DNA from 4 places in the Enterovibrio paralichthyis genome. Region 2 is predicted to be linked to each of the others. Evidence: predicted binding sites of a transcription regulator. Region 2 holds the regulator's gene; each other region holds the start of a gene.
What was found. The regulator PurR, encoded in region 2, represses purine synthesis genes. The targets are predictions, from matches to a motif close to TNANGNAAACGTTTNCNTNA.
Positions count from the first base shown of each region.

Region 1: the regulator PurR is predicted to act here: its motif matches at 1,265-1,284, upstream of purT (formate-dependent phosphoribosylglycinamide formyltransferase).
Region 3: the regulator PurR is predicted to act here: its motif matches at 1,887-1,906, upstream of guaB (IMP dehydrogenase).
Region 4: the regulator PurR is predicted to act here: its motif matches at 1,275-1,294, upstream of KU854_RS11320 (phosphoribosylaminoimidazolesuccinocarboxamide synthase).

Region 1 is NZ_JAHUTS010000002.1:330,797-333,943, reverse strand. Features, by position in the region: gene purT (formate-dependent phosphoribosylglycinamide formyltransferase) at 47-1,222, opposite strand; gene KU854_RS03850 (DMT family transporter) at 1,402-2,283, opposite strand; gene cdd (cytidine deaminase) at 2,406-3,147, opposite strand, start outside.
Region 2 is NZ_JAHUTS010000017.1:16,509-19,655, forward strand. Features, by position in the region: gene torD (molecular chaperone TorD) at 1-355, shown strand, start outside; gene purR (HTH-type transcriptional repressor PurR) at 788-1,795, shown strand; cyclic di-GMP riboswitch class I at 2,103-2,199, shown strand; gene KU854_RS17505 (TfoX/Sxy family DNA transformation protein) at 2,315-2,908, shown strand.
Region 3 is NZ_JAHUTS010000011.1:123,495-126,641, reverse strand. Features, by position in the region: gene guaA (glutamine-hydrolyzing GMP synthase) at 1-292, opposite strand, end outside; gene guaB (IMP dehydrogenase) at 357-1,823, opposite strand; gene xseA (exodeoxyribonuclease VII large subunit) at 1,991-3,147, shown strand, end outside.
Region 4 is NZ_JAHUTS010000008.1:8,282-11,428, reverse strand. Features, by position in the region: gene dapE (succinyl-diaminopimelate desuccinylase) at 1-354, shown strand, start outside; gene KU854_RS11330 (M15 family metallopeptidase) at 354-1,025, shown strand; gene KU854_RS11325 (DUF2897 family protein) at 1,028-1,222, shown strand; gene KU854_RS11320 (phosphoribosylaminoimidazolesuccinocarboxamide synthase) at 1,444-2,547, shown strand; gene bamC (outer membrane protein assembly factor BamC) at 2,623-3,147, opposite strand, start outside.

The DNA.
Region 1 (3,147 bases), on a different contig from region 2:
GCCTCCAATGACGGAGGCGTTTTTGTTTTGGGCAATATTGTTTTAGTTACATGATAACTTTTACTGTGCCTGCAGCCGCCACCGCGTTAGCAACTGCCGTCTCTACATCATCTGCGCGTGAAAGCGCGACACCCAGTCGACGGCGTCCATTGATGTCTGGCTTACCAAACAGACGCAATTGCGAGTCAGGGTTACGCAGCGCATCGGCAATGCCTTGGAAGCTGATGTTTTGGGATACGCCTTCAGCCAATACTACGGCGGATGCCGAAGGGCCATGCTGACGAATGGCGCCGACAGGGAGGCCGAGGAAGGCGCGAACGTGCAGCGCAAATTCAGACAGATCTTGGGAGATCATGGTGACCATACCTGTATCGTGCGGGCGAGGGGAAACCTCACTGAACATCACTTCATCACCTTTAACGAACAACTCCACGCCAAACAAACCGTAGCCGCCCAATGCGTTAACGACCTTGCGGGCAACATCCTGTGCAGCCTGAAGCGCTTTGTCGCTCATTGCCTGTGGTTGCCAGGATTCGCGATAATCGCCGTCTTCCTGACGGTGTCCAATTGGCGCACAAAAATGAATGCCATCGATAGCGCTGATGGTCAGCAACGTTATTTCATAATCAAACTCAACGAAGCCTTCGACGATAACTTTGCCACGTCCCGCACGGCCACCTTCCTGCGCATAGTTCCAAGCCGCGTCAATATCCGCTGCAGTTTTCACTACGCTTTGGCCTTTGCCGGAAGAACTCATCACAGGTTTCACCACGCAAGGCATGCCTACCTTATCAATGGCATCGTGAAACGCTTCAACAGTGTCAGCAAACGCATAAGGAGAAGTCGGTACATTCAAGGTTTCTGCGGCCAGACGACGGATGCCTTCACGGTTCATGGTCAGTTGGGTTGCGCGGGCAGTAGGCACCACATTGAGCCCTTGCTGTTCCAGCTCGACCAGCTTGTCTGTGGCAATGGCTTCAATTTCAGGAACAACGAAATCAGGATTTTCCTCGGCGATGACCGCAGCCAATGCGTCGCCATCAAGCATGTCGATAACATGGCTGCGGTGTGCAACTTGCATTGCTGGCGCGTCGGCGTAACGGTCACAGGCAATCACTTCCAGCCCTAATCGTTGGCATTCAATCGCCACTTCTTTACCTAACTCGCCGGAACCTAACAATAAAACACGGGTAGCAGCGGGGCGGGTAGCAGTTCCAATCATGATTTTCTTCCATTGCATCAGTTGAATTGTGGTGATTTTACCTTAAGCAAACGTTTGCGCAAGCGTTTGCTTTGGTGTTTTTGGTCAGGGGAAAGTGATTCTCCCAGCAGAGAAAATAGACATCGTGGAGTAGGGTGCAGAAATGAAAAAGCCGCCATGGAAGGCGGCTTTGAGAGGTATTACTTGCTTGGCCTGCGCGTTTCCCAATGGGTGATGAAAAACACTGCGGCGACAATGATACTTGCCCCGAGCCACAAACGCCCCGGTGGCACCCAGCCGAAAACCAGAAAACCGAATAGAACGTTCAACGGCAGCTTGGCATGATCGAAAGGTTGAACAAATGACGCATCTGCGACGGCATAGGCTTTGGCAATCGCCCACTGTGCCAGCGCGGTAAGCAGGCCAGCACCGAGCAACATGATCCAAACGGTGGAGCCCGAAGGCATCGACCAGTCTGGAATCGCCAGCAAAATATTGAACGGCGTGATAAGCAGTAGCAGATAAACCACCATGGTGGTTGGCGAATCGTGATGCGAGAGCTTTTTCACCATCAGTGAATAGCTTGCCCAGAACAGTGCTGCGCCCACTGGCAGCATGGTTGCCCAGTTAAAATCATCTGACCAGGGTTCAAGGATGATCATGGCACCGATAAAGCCTGCAATGGTGGCAAACCAGCGCGCAGGGCCAACACGTTCTTTCAGGAAAATGCCTGAGCCGATGGTCGCAAACAGTGGTGACGTCATCAGCAGCGCGATGCCTTGCCAGATAGGTACGGGATAGGCAAGTGCCCAGAGCCAGAGCTGGATACCAATGACGGAGAAGAAGACGCGCAGGCAGTGCATGCCCAGGTGCTCTGTTCTCAACGCCTGTCTGATGCCCATGGTTCTTAGCCAGGGGATCATCGCCAATAAGGCAATGAAATACTGAATAAACGCCACAGTGGTTGAAGGCAATTGCATCTTGAAGCTGACGTATTGCGCCAGGCTGTTCACCATGGCGAAGCATAGCCCGGCTGTCAGCATCCAGCTTGCACCCTGAATGGGGTTGTGTTGTTGGCTCATGAATCAGAAATCGGGAGAAAAAGTGCAAAGATACTAACGTAAAATTCTGTCTTTGAAAGGCAAAAATGAAAAAACGCCGGAGAAAAACCGACGTTTTTACATAATCGCGTAGGGAACGGGGCTTAAAGTGCCAAATACCCCAACGGAATGTCCGGGTTTAGCGCTTCCAGCAACGCTTGGGTGTCCTGCAGGTGGCTGATGGTTGCGTCTGCTTTTTCCACCAAAACCACTTCCTGGATCTCATCCAATGGCACTTCAGCCATATTCATATTTACCAGTGCAACTTGAAGCGGTGGTAGGCTTGGGTTGAATGCCGCGTTTTCTGCGTACATGCCGGCAAATAAACGACCTTTAGTATCGCGGATTGCGACGCCACTGAGGTTACGCGAGTATGGTGCATGGCTGCGGTTAGTCGCCGCAACCGCAGCGTTGAGCAGATCGTTTTCTTCTTCTGCTGTCAGGCCATGGTGAACCGGGCACATCAGTGGCTCGTCGATACCGAGGTCTGACGGGCCAAATGGCTCCGGCAGATAGCTGTGCAGCGACTTGGCATCACGTGATGGCAACTGGATTTCCAGCTTCTCTGCGCCATTCAGTTCATTCATAAACTGTCGGCAGTGGCCACATGGGCTGTAGTTGATGGTGATGTTGGTCAGAGAGGTTTCACCTTTCAGCCATGCGTGGCTGATCGCTGATTGTTCAGCGTGGATTGACTGACTCAGCTGAACACCTTCGAACTCCATGTTGGCGCCGAAATACAGGCGGCCTGATTCGCCGCGGGCGATAGCACCGACATAGAATTTGGAAATTGGGGCAACGGAATAAGCGGCTGCAACAGGCAGCAAGGCGACACGTAGGTCGGCA
Region 2 (3,147 bases):
CTATATTGGCGAATCTGGTCTTTTGAATGACAAGCCAGCGCAGGAAATGGGTAAATGGATGGAAAGTTACGGCATTGCCCAGCGTAAAGATTTCAACGAACCTTTCGACCATCTGGCCGTGGTTTTGGATTTCATGGGTAATCTCGTCATTCTGGCAAATAAAGAAGAAGACGAAGAAAAACAAGAAGCGGTGATGCAAGAGCAACAGCGTTTTCTGGAAACCATGGTGATGCCTTGGATTGAACAATTCCAAAGCACCCTTAACCAGTTTGACCAATTTGGCTTCTATAAAGCGGCAGGTAATCTGCTGGTCAGCTTTATCAAACTGGACTTAGCCTTCCTCAAAGGCGAATAAATTATTTACCCAAACAATCAGCCGGGTTATTACCCGGCTTTTTTATTTTAAAGAATTCATTTAGCTAGCCCGAAATTGCTTGACCACCATCAAGCTTATTTACCTTGCTGAAATAGAATAATTGCGACAAGTGGCGGTAGCCATTAAACTGTGAACGCAAGCGATTGGCATTGAGATATTTCCTGAGAATTACACCAGACTCAAGTAACTGCCTCGCGAGATTGCCCTGCCCCCAATTGCCGTTATCCGGCCCTGTGCATACAGCATCATGGTTTGCATTGATATCGGGGAATGAAGCGCATCTCCCAAGCTAAATGAACCTGAAGCCGGTGACATAGCCGGAATTGTACGCCGCTGATTGAAAGCGGCGTAAACATGTGCAGCACCTGACAATTCATACGCTGCCAATGAAAACGATAAGAAGATTACCGAATGGCAACAATTAAAGACGTCGCTCGTCTCGCAGGTGTCTCGACCACCACCGTTTCGCACGTGATCAATAAGACACGTTTTGTGGCCGAGAACACCACTACAAAAGTATGGGCGGCAGTTGATGAACTGAATTACGCACCAAGCGCCGTCGCGCGCAGTCTGAAATGTAACTCTACCCGCACCATTGGCATGCTGGTAACCAAATCCACAAACCCATTCTTTGCGGAAGTGGTACATGGCGTTGAAGAATATTGCTACAACGAAGGCTACACCCTGATCCTTTGTAACACCGAAGGCAACCTGGCAAAACAGCGCGATTACCTGCGCATGCTGGCTGAGAAGCGCGTTGATGGCCTGTTGGTTATGTGTTCAGACCTGAATGAAGAACTGCTGGCACTGCTGGAGAAAAAAGCGGATCTGCCAATGGTCGTGATGGACTGGGGTACCCAGCACGTGAATACCGACTGTATTCAGGATAACGCTGAGCTGGGTGGCTACATTGCGACGAAACATTTCATCGAAAACGGCCACACCAAAATCGGTTGTATCTCCGGCCAAATGGACAAACTGACCTGCCAGGAGCGCCTGCAAGGTTTCCGCCGTGCGTTGGAAGAAGCCGGTTTGACCTATCACCCTGAGTGGATTGTTGAAGCAGACTTTGAATGTGACTCAGCAGTTGAGGCGACAAATAAGCTGATCGCGCAGAAAGACCGCCCTACGGCTGTGTTCTGCTTTAACGACATCATGGCGTTGGCGGCAATCAGTACGTTCAGACAAGCCGGTTTGGATGTGCCGAACGACATTTCTGTGATTGGCTACGACAACATTGATCTGGCAGGCTTCTTCTCGCCGCCTTTGACGACCATCCACCAGCCGAAAAACCGACTGGGTAAAACCGCCATCAAGTTGCTGATGGAGCGTTTGGCGAACAAAGAAAACAAGCAACAAATTTTCGAAATGCAGCCAGAACTGGTGGTGCGCCGTTCAGTGAAAAACTTGAACAACTAATCGGCGCACTTCGTGCAAAATTACATCAAAAAGCCCGAGATTACACTCGGGCTTTTTTGTTTTTTGCAAGTTTTATGAAAATTGGAATCTTATTGTTGCGACAAAGCTCAAAATCGCTAAAATGCCCAGTTTTCTAGTGCTACCCTTATTCAGATTAACGAATTGGGTGAAACGGACAAAAATTCTTCTATAACAAGAGGAACCCTTTATTTTTAGACGTATCAATAACGCTCTATCTGAACCAAGATCACACTTTGCTAGACCAGCAATAACGACAAAATGACATGATTCGGTTAAGCTAAATCATGTTAAGAAAAGGCAAACCACGGCGAAAGCGTGGGACGCAAAGCTTCCGGCCTCACACCGACGATAACTTCAACGGTGATGGTAGCGGGGTTACCGATGACGTTAGCATTTCAAAGCCCGGTTCACCCGGTTCGTTGACAATTCTCTGAATTCGCTTTGCTACGTTACTCCTTGACCATTCATCCAGGAACGTATTGATTGAGAATAAGTCACATGGATAAACCTACTCTAAAAAACACACTGAAGTTCTTCGAATGTCTGGGCAAAATCAAATCCCGTTCTATGTTTGGCGGATTTGGTGTTTTTTGCGACGAGACAATGTTCGCGCTTGTCGTGAATGATCAGCTCCACCTTCGGGCAGGCAGCGGTAATCTGTCAGAATTCAAGAAACTGGCAATGACCCCATACGTTTACAAAAAACGTGGTTTTCCAGTTGTCACTAAATACTACGCTGTGCCCGAGAATTGGTGGGAACAGTCTGAACTCATGATGAGTCACGCCAAGAAGGCGCTGTCAATTTCCAGGGAAGATCAACAGGAAAAGAAGACGGCTGCGCCTACACGTATCAAAGATCTTCCCAACCTTCGCCTAGCAACAGAACGCATGCTAAAAAAAGCAGGAATCGACTCTGTCGAAGAACTGCAGCGTGCGGGCGCAGTGCGTGCTTATAAAGCGCTACAAGAGTCACACAGCGATAACCTGAGTATCGAGCTTTTGTGGGCACTCGAAGGTGCAATTGAGGGGAAACACTGGTCTGTCATCACTCCACAGCGCCGCAATGAACTGTTAGAAACACTCCAACAGTAAAAGCCTCACCAACAACTCCCCAAAAACAGCCAATGTGCTTTTCCCGCCATTGGCTGTTTTTTTGATTACCCCCACATTTATCCCCCTTAACACCAATCACTAACCGTATGCCGTTTTGAAAACATTTATTGCCCTCAATCTGCGTCCCTTTTGAAGATGAAATGGAAAAGTTTGCCATAGGCGAAAGCTTTAACAGCGGGGATTTGACCACGATACTTAATAAAAATAGAGACTGATTA
Region 3 (3,147 bases), on a different contig from region 2:
CGCCCAGCTGCTCAGACATGGTTTGCATGCCGTAGCAAACGCCCAGCACTGGTACGCCCGCGTTGAACACGTATTCCGGAGCACGTGGTGAACCTTCTTCAGTCACGCTCTCTGGACCACCAGACAGAATGATACCGTCCGGGTTGAAGTCACGGATGTCCTGCTCTTCTACATCCCAGCCCCACAGCTCACAGTAAACACCGATTTCACGGATGCGGCGTGCGATAAGCTGGGTGTACTGAGAGCCAAAGTCGAGGATCAGAATACGTTGGTCATGAATGTTTTGCGTCATTTCAGCTTTTCTCAAAAAGTCATGGAGACAAGGGGCCGGAGCCCCTTTTGATTAAATCGTAAAATTATTGGCCAGTACGGTAGTTAGGCGCTTCTTTGGTGATAGTCACGTCATGTGCGTGTGACTCGGTCATACCCGCACCCGTGATGCGCACAAACTCTGCCTTGGTACGCAGGGTTTCAATCGTTGCTGAGCCAGTCAGGCCCATGCACGAGCGCAGACCACCCATTTGCTGGTGAATGATCTCTTTCAGACGGCCTTTGTACGCTACGCGGCCTTCGATACCTTCCGGTACCAGCTTGTCTGCTGCGTTGTCAGTCTGGAAGTAACGATCAGAAGAACCTTTAGACATCGCGCCCAGCGAGCCCATTCCACGGTAAGATTTGTATGCGCGGCCTTGGTACAGTTCCACTTCACCTGGAGATTCTTCAGTACCTGCCAACATTGAGCCCACCATCACACAGGATGCACCGGCAACGATCGCTTTACACATGTCGCCAGAGAAGCGGATACCGCCGTCTGCGATACATGGAATGCCATATTGCTCAGCCACTTCAACCGCGTCAGAAATCGCAGTGATTTGTGGAACACCAACACCGGTAACGATACGGGTAGTACAGATTGAACCAGGGCCGATACCTACTTTTACGGCGTCCACACCCGCTTCAATCAGGGCTTTCGCGCCAGCACCTGTCGCGACGTTACCGCCGATGATTTGCAGATCAGGGAAAGCAGCACGTGTTTCACGGATACGCTGCAGTACACCTTCAGAGTGGCCGTGTGATGAGTCAATCAGCAGTACGTCAACGCCTGCTTCAACCAGAGCCGCGATACGCTCTTCGTTACCTGCACCTGCACCAACCGCTGCACCTACACGCAGACGGCCTTGCTCGTCTTTACATGCGTTTGGTTTGCGCTCGGCTTTCTGGAAATCTTTTGCAGTGATCATGCCTGAGATGTGGTGGTTGTCGTTCACGACCAGCACTTTCTCTACGCGGAATTGTTGCATCAGCTTTTGCACTTCTTCGCGGCTTGCACCTTCTTTAACCGTCGCCAGACGATCTTTAGGTGTCATCACTTCCTCAACCTTCAAGTTCAGGTCTGTCACGAAGCGAACGTCACGGCCAGTAATGATACCCACCAGCTCGTTGCTGCGAGTGACAACCGGGAAGCCTGCAAAACCGTGTTTTTCGGTCAGTGCTTTTACATCTGCGATGGTTTGATCCGGGGTAACCGTGATAGGGTTTGAAACCACACCGGCTTCGAAGATTTTCACCAGGCGAACTTGTTCAGCCTGCTGTTCAATTGACATGTTTTTGTGGATAAAACCGATGCCACCTTCCTGAGCCAGTGCGATCGCCAGACGGGCTTCAGTCACTGTATCCATCGCAGCTGAGATCAGCGGGATGTTCAGGGAGATTTTCTTTGTCAATTGCGTGCGCAAGTCGGCAGTGTTAGGGAGTACGGTTGAGTGTGCTGGAACCAGCAAAACATCATCGAAAGTGAGGGCTTCTTTAGCTATTCGTAACATTGCAATATCTCACGCCAAAATAAAATACGGGGGGTTCAAAATATTGCCGCCGCATTATACTGACGACGCAAACGTTTGGCTACAGATTTTTACGAAAACGTTTGGCATCATTTTTTTCACTCTTTACCATACGTTCAACTCATTGAAATTATAGGCAATCCTTGGACATGAACTTGCGCAACGACAACATCTACACCGTCTCCCGCCTCAATGCTGAGGTGCGCCTGCTGTTGGAAAATGAAATGGGTATCGTCTGGTTGGTCGGGGAAATTTCCAACCTGATGGTGCCGGTATCCGGTCACTGGTACTTCACTCTCAAAGACAGTCAGGCGCAGGTAAAGTGCGCCATGTTTAAAGGCAATAATCGGCGGGTGACGTTTAAACCGGCAAACGGAAACCAGGTATTAGTGCGTGCGCGTCTCTCCCTTTATGAACCTCGCGGTGACTACCAAATCATCGTGGAAAGCATGCAACCTGAAGGTGATGGCCGTCTGCAACAGCAGTTTGAACAACTGAAAATGCAACTGGCCGCAGAGGGGCTTTTCGCCGCCAGCCAGAAAAAAGCACTGCCTGAGCAGCCGAAACGTGTCGGGATTATTACCTCAAAAACCGGCGCTGCACTGCATGATATTCTGCATGTGCTGAAACGCCGTGACCCCAGCCTGCCAGTGGTGATTTATCCCACCCAGGTTCAGGGCAAAGATGCAGCGATACAGATTGCTCAGGCGATCGGACGCGCTAACAGCCGCAACGAATGTGACGTGCTGATCGTTGGCCGTGGCGGTGGTTCGTTAGAAGATTTGTGGTGCTTTAACGAAGAGATTGTCGCCCGCACTATTGCGGCGAGCTCGATTCCCATTGTTAGTGCAGTGGGACATGAAGTGGATGTAACGATTGCCGATTTTGTCGCTGATGTCCGCGCGCCAACGCCGTCGGCAGCAGCCGAACTGGTCAGCCGGGATACCTCGGTACGCGCCCAGCAGTTCCTGCAGCGCGCCGATCGCCTGGCACATGTATTCAGCCGCTTACTTGGCCGCCAGCAGGAAAGGCTTACCCGCCTCCAGCACCGTCTGGCGATGCAACATCCTAAAGCAAGGCTTCAGCAACAGGCACAGCAACTGGATGAATTGGACAGACGTTTATCCCGGGCCATGCAGCAGAAACTGCAGACTGAAGCCCAGCGCTTGGACCGGTTGGCGGTAAAGCTTGACCGTTACTCTCCTGCCAGCCAGTTGCCCGGTTTAAAAACCCAGCTGGGTTACAGTGAACAGCGATTGATAGAGGCGATGCGGCGCCAGTTGCGCCAACAGCAACACGCTCTGGC
Region 4 (3,147 bases), on a different contig from region 2:
AGCACAGAATTAACTGATGAGGCCATTCAGGCACGCACCCATTCTGTGCTTGATGCTCATGGCCTTGACTATAATCTTAAGTGGACCTTTAACGGCAAACCGTTTTTAACCGACGCAGGTTCTCTGCTGGATGCCGTGGTCGAAGCTGTGGATGAAGTGAACCATGAAAAGCCACAACTTCTAACAACCGGGGGCACATCTGATGGCCGCTTTATCGCGCAGATGGGCAGTCAGGTGATTGAACTTGGGCCGGTTAATGCCACCATTCACAAGGTGAACGAGTGTGTGAAAATCGCCGATCTGGAAAAGCTGACCGACATGTACCAGAAAGTGCTGGAGAAAGTGCTGGGTTGATGACGCTGACTCCTGAGGTACTGACAGGCCAGACACGCAGCCATTTGACCGACGTCGATGGCTGCCTGATGCACCGGGATGTCATGGGGGATTTTCTGAACCTGAAAGCCGCCGCCAAATCCGCCGGGTTTGAACTTGCGGTGGCGAGTAGCTTTCGCGATTTTGAACGCCAGCAACTCATCTGGAACCTCAAATTTGAGGGACAAAGGGCGGTGCTGGATGACAACGGTCAGGCACTGGATATCTCTACCTTTACGGACAGAGAAAAGATTCTGGCAATCCTGCGTTGGTCTGCTTTGCCGGGTGGTAGCCGCCACCACTGGGGAACCGATTTGGATATCTATGCCAAAAACCTGTTGCCCGAAGGGGTATCGCTCCAGCTTGAACCCTGGGAGTACACCCAGGGGCACCAGACACCGTTTGCCGACTGGCTGACCGACAACCTCACCGCTTTCGGGTTTTATCGTCCCTACCAAAAAGATTTGGGCGGCGTAGCTGTTGAACCCTGGCATATCAGCCACCGGGAAACAGCACAGCAATACCTGACGGCATTAACGCCGGCGTTGCTGTCGACTGTGATCGCATCTTCAGCTGTTGCCGGGCGTGAGGCTGTCCTTGCCGAACTGGATTGGATATATTCTCAATACATCACCAATGTGAGCGAGGCCTGACAATGGACATACTGACTAACCCGTACGTGATCATCTTTATTGTGGTTGCCGTCGTGGTCAGCAACATCATGGCCCTGAAATATACCGCCAATGCCAAATTCGGTATGAAAGACAAAATCAAACCGAAAGACGAGCAGTCCAAAAGTGCCGATACCAAGACAGGAAACGGCGACGATGATGACCAGAACAAGTCATAATCCTGGTGATCACAAAGGCAGTGAAGGCTGCCTTTTTTGTCGCCCAAATTTTTTAAGCAAACGTTTGCGTTTTCAGTAACGGCCGTATTTCAGTTCTGGTATGATGCTCGCGTTCGGAGAATGAGAGTGAAGGAATCCCCCTCTCATCGCTAATTGTACGCAGTTTGCCGGTCAACCTTCTGGTCTTTCTGACCGGCTCAGCTTTAGATAGGAATGTCTCAATGAGCCTTGCTGATCAAGTTCTTGCCGTTAACGACGATCTTCCCATTCGTACCCATCTTCCGGTTCACAGCGGTAAAGTCCGTTCTGTCTACTGGCTGACCGAAGCAGACAGCCAACGTCTGATCAAAGAAAAAGGCTATAACGTTGCGCCGGATGCGCCTCTTGCGATCATGGTGATCAGCGACCGTATATCCGCGTTCGATTGTATCTGGCATGCAGAAGGCGGCCTGAAGGGTGTGCCGGGAAAAGGCGCAGCACTGAACGCCATCTCCAATCACTGGTTTAAGCTGTTCAAAGAAAACGGGTTAGCTGACAGCCACATCCTGGATATTCCCCATCCTTTCGTCTGGATTGTACAAAAAGCCAAACCGGTAAAAATTGAGGCAATTTGCCGCAAGTACATTACTGGTTCCATGTGGCGCGCATACGCCAAAGGCGAACGCGAGTTTTGCGGTATCGACCTGCCGAATGGACTCGAAAAAGACAAAGCATTGCCGGAGCTTCTCATCACCCCGTCCACCAAAGGCATCCTCAAAGGGATCCCAGGCGTGCCAGAAGCGGATGATGTAAACATTACCCGCAAAAACATCGAAGATAACTTCGCCGCATTCAATTTCTCCTCTGCCGATGATATCGCCCGCTATGAAACCTTGCTGAAAGAGGGCTTTGGCGTGATTAGCCAGGCGCTGGAAGAAGTGGGACAAATCTTCGTCGACACCAAATTTGAATTTGGTTATGTCACTGATGCCAACGGCAACGAAAAGCTGATCTACATGGATGAGGTGGGTACACCGGACTCATCACGTATCTGGGATGCAAAAGAATATGCAACGGGCAACATCGTCGAAAACTCTAAGGAGGGTTTCCGCCAGTTCCTGCTTAATCACTTCCCGGATCCAGATATCCTGTTGAACAAAGACCGTATGCCTGAGCGCGAAGCGCTGGCACGTGATAACGCCTTGCCCGTGGAGTCCTTGATGGATATTTCCCGCACCTATGTGGGCATTGCCGAAAAGATCACTGGACAGACACTGCATCTTAGCAATAACCCGAAACAGGAAATTGTCGATATCCTGAAGCAGGAATACGGGCTGGTGGACTAAGCGCCCACGTCTTTTTCCAGCACCCAGATAAAAAAAGAGGACGCCCAGGCGTCCTCTCATCGTTTGTTCCAACCGTCAGTTACGGTTCAATTTCTCAATCGCCGCACCCAACACAGGAGCCAGGCTTGCCAGCGCTTCTTCGCTGACTGGTTTTCCAGCACTGTCCGTCACGTTAATCGACGTACGGTTACCCAAGTCACCCAGCAGGATGCTGTATTTACCGCGACTCAACTGAAGTGGCTCAACAACCAGTTCTTCCCAAACCTCTTCATCCGGCGCTTTGTATTCCAACGTCAGCGTACCTTGTGAACGGTTACGGTCTTCAATGGTAAAGCCAAGCTTATCCAGAATGTTTGGCAGGCGTTCCCAGAACACATCATACGGTGCGCGGGCGATGATCACCGGCAGGCCACTGCGGTCTTTGCCAAGGCTGACTGGAATATTCTTCACCAGCTCCTGGGCGCGGATTCGAGCTTCTTCACGCAGCTCAGAGTCGTAACGTGCAGTAATAAAGTTCGCCATCTGCGCGTTGTAGCGGTCTTTGGATGCTGCAGTCAGGCCATCGGAAGAACCATTGCGTTTCCACTCTACCATCTGCAT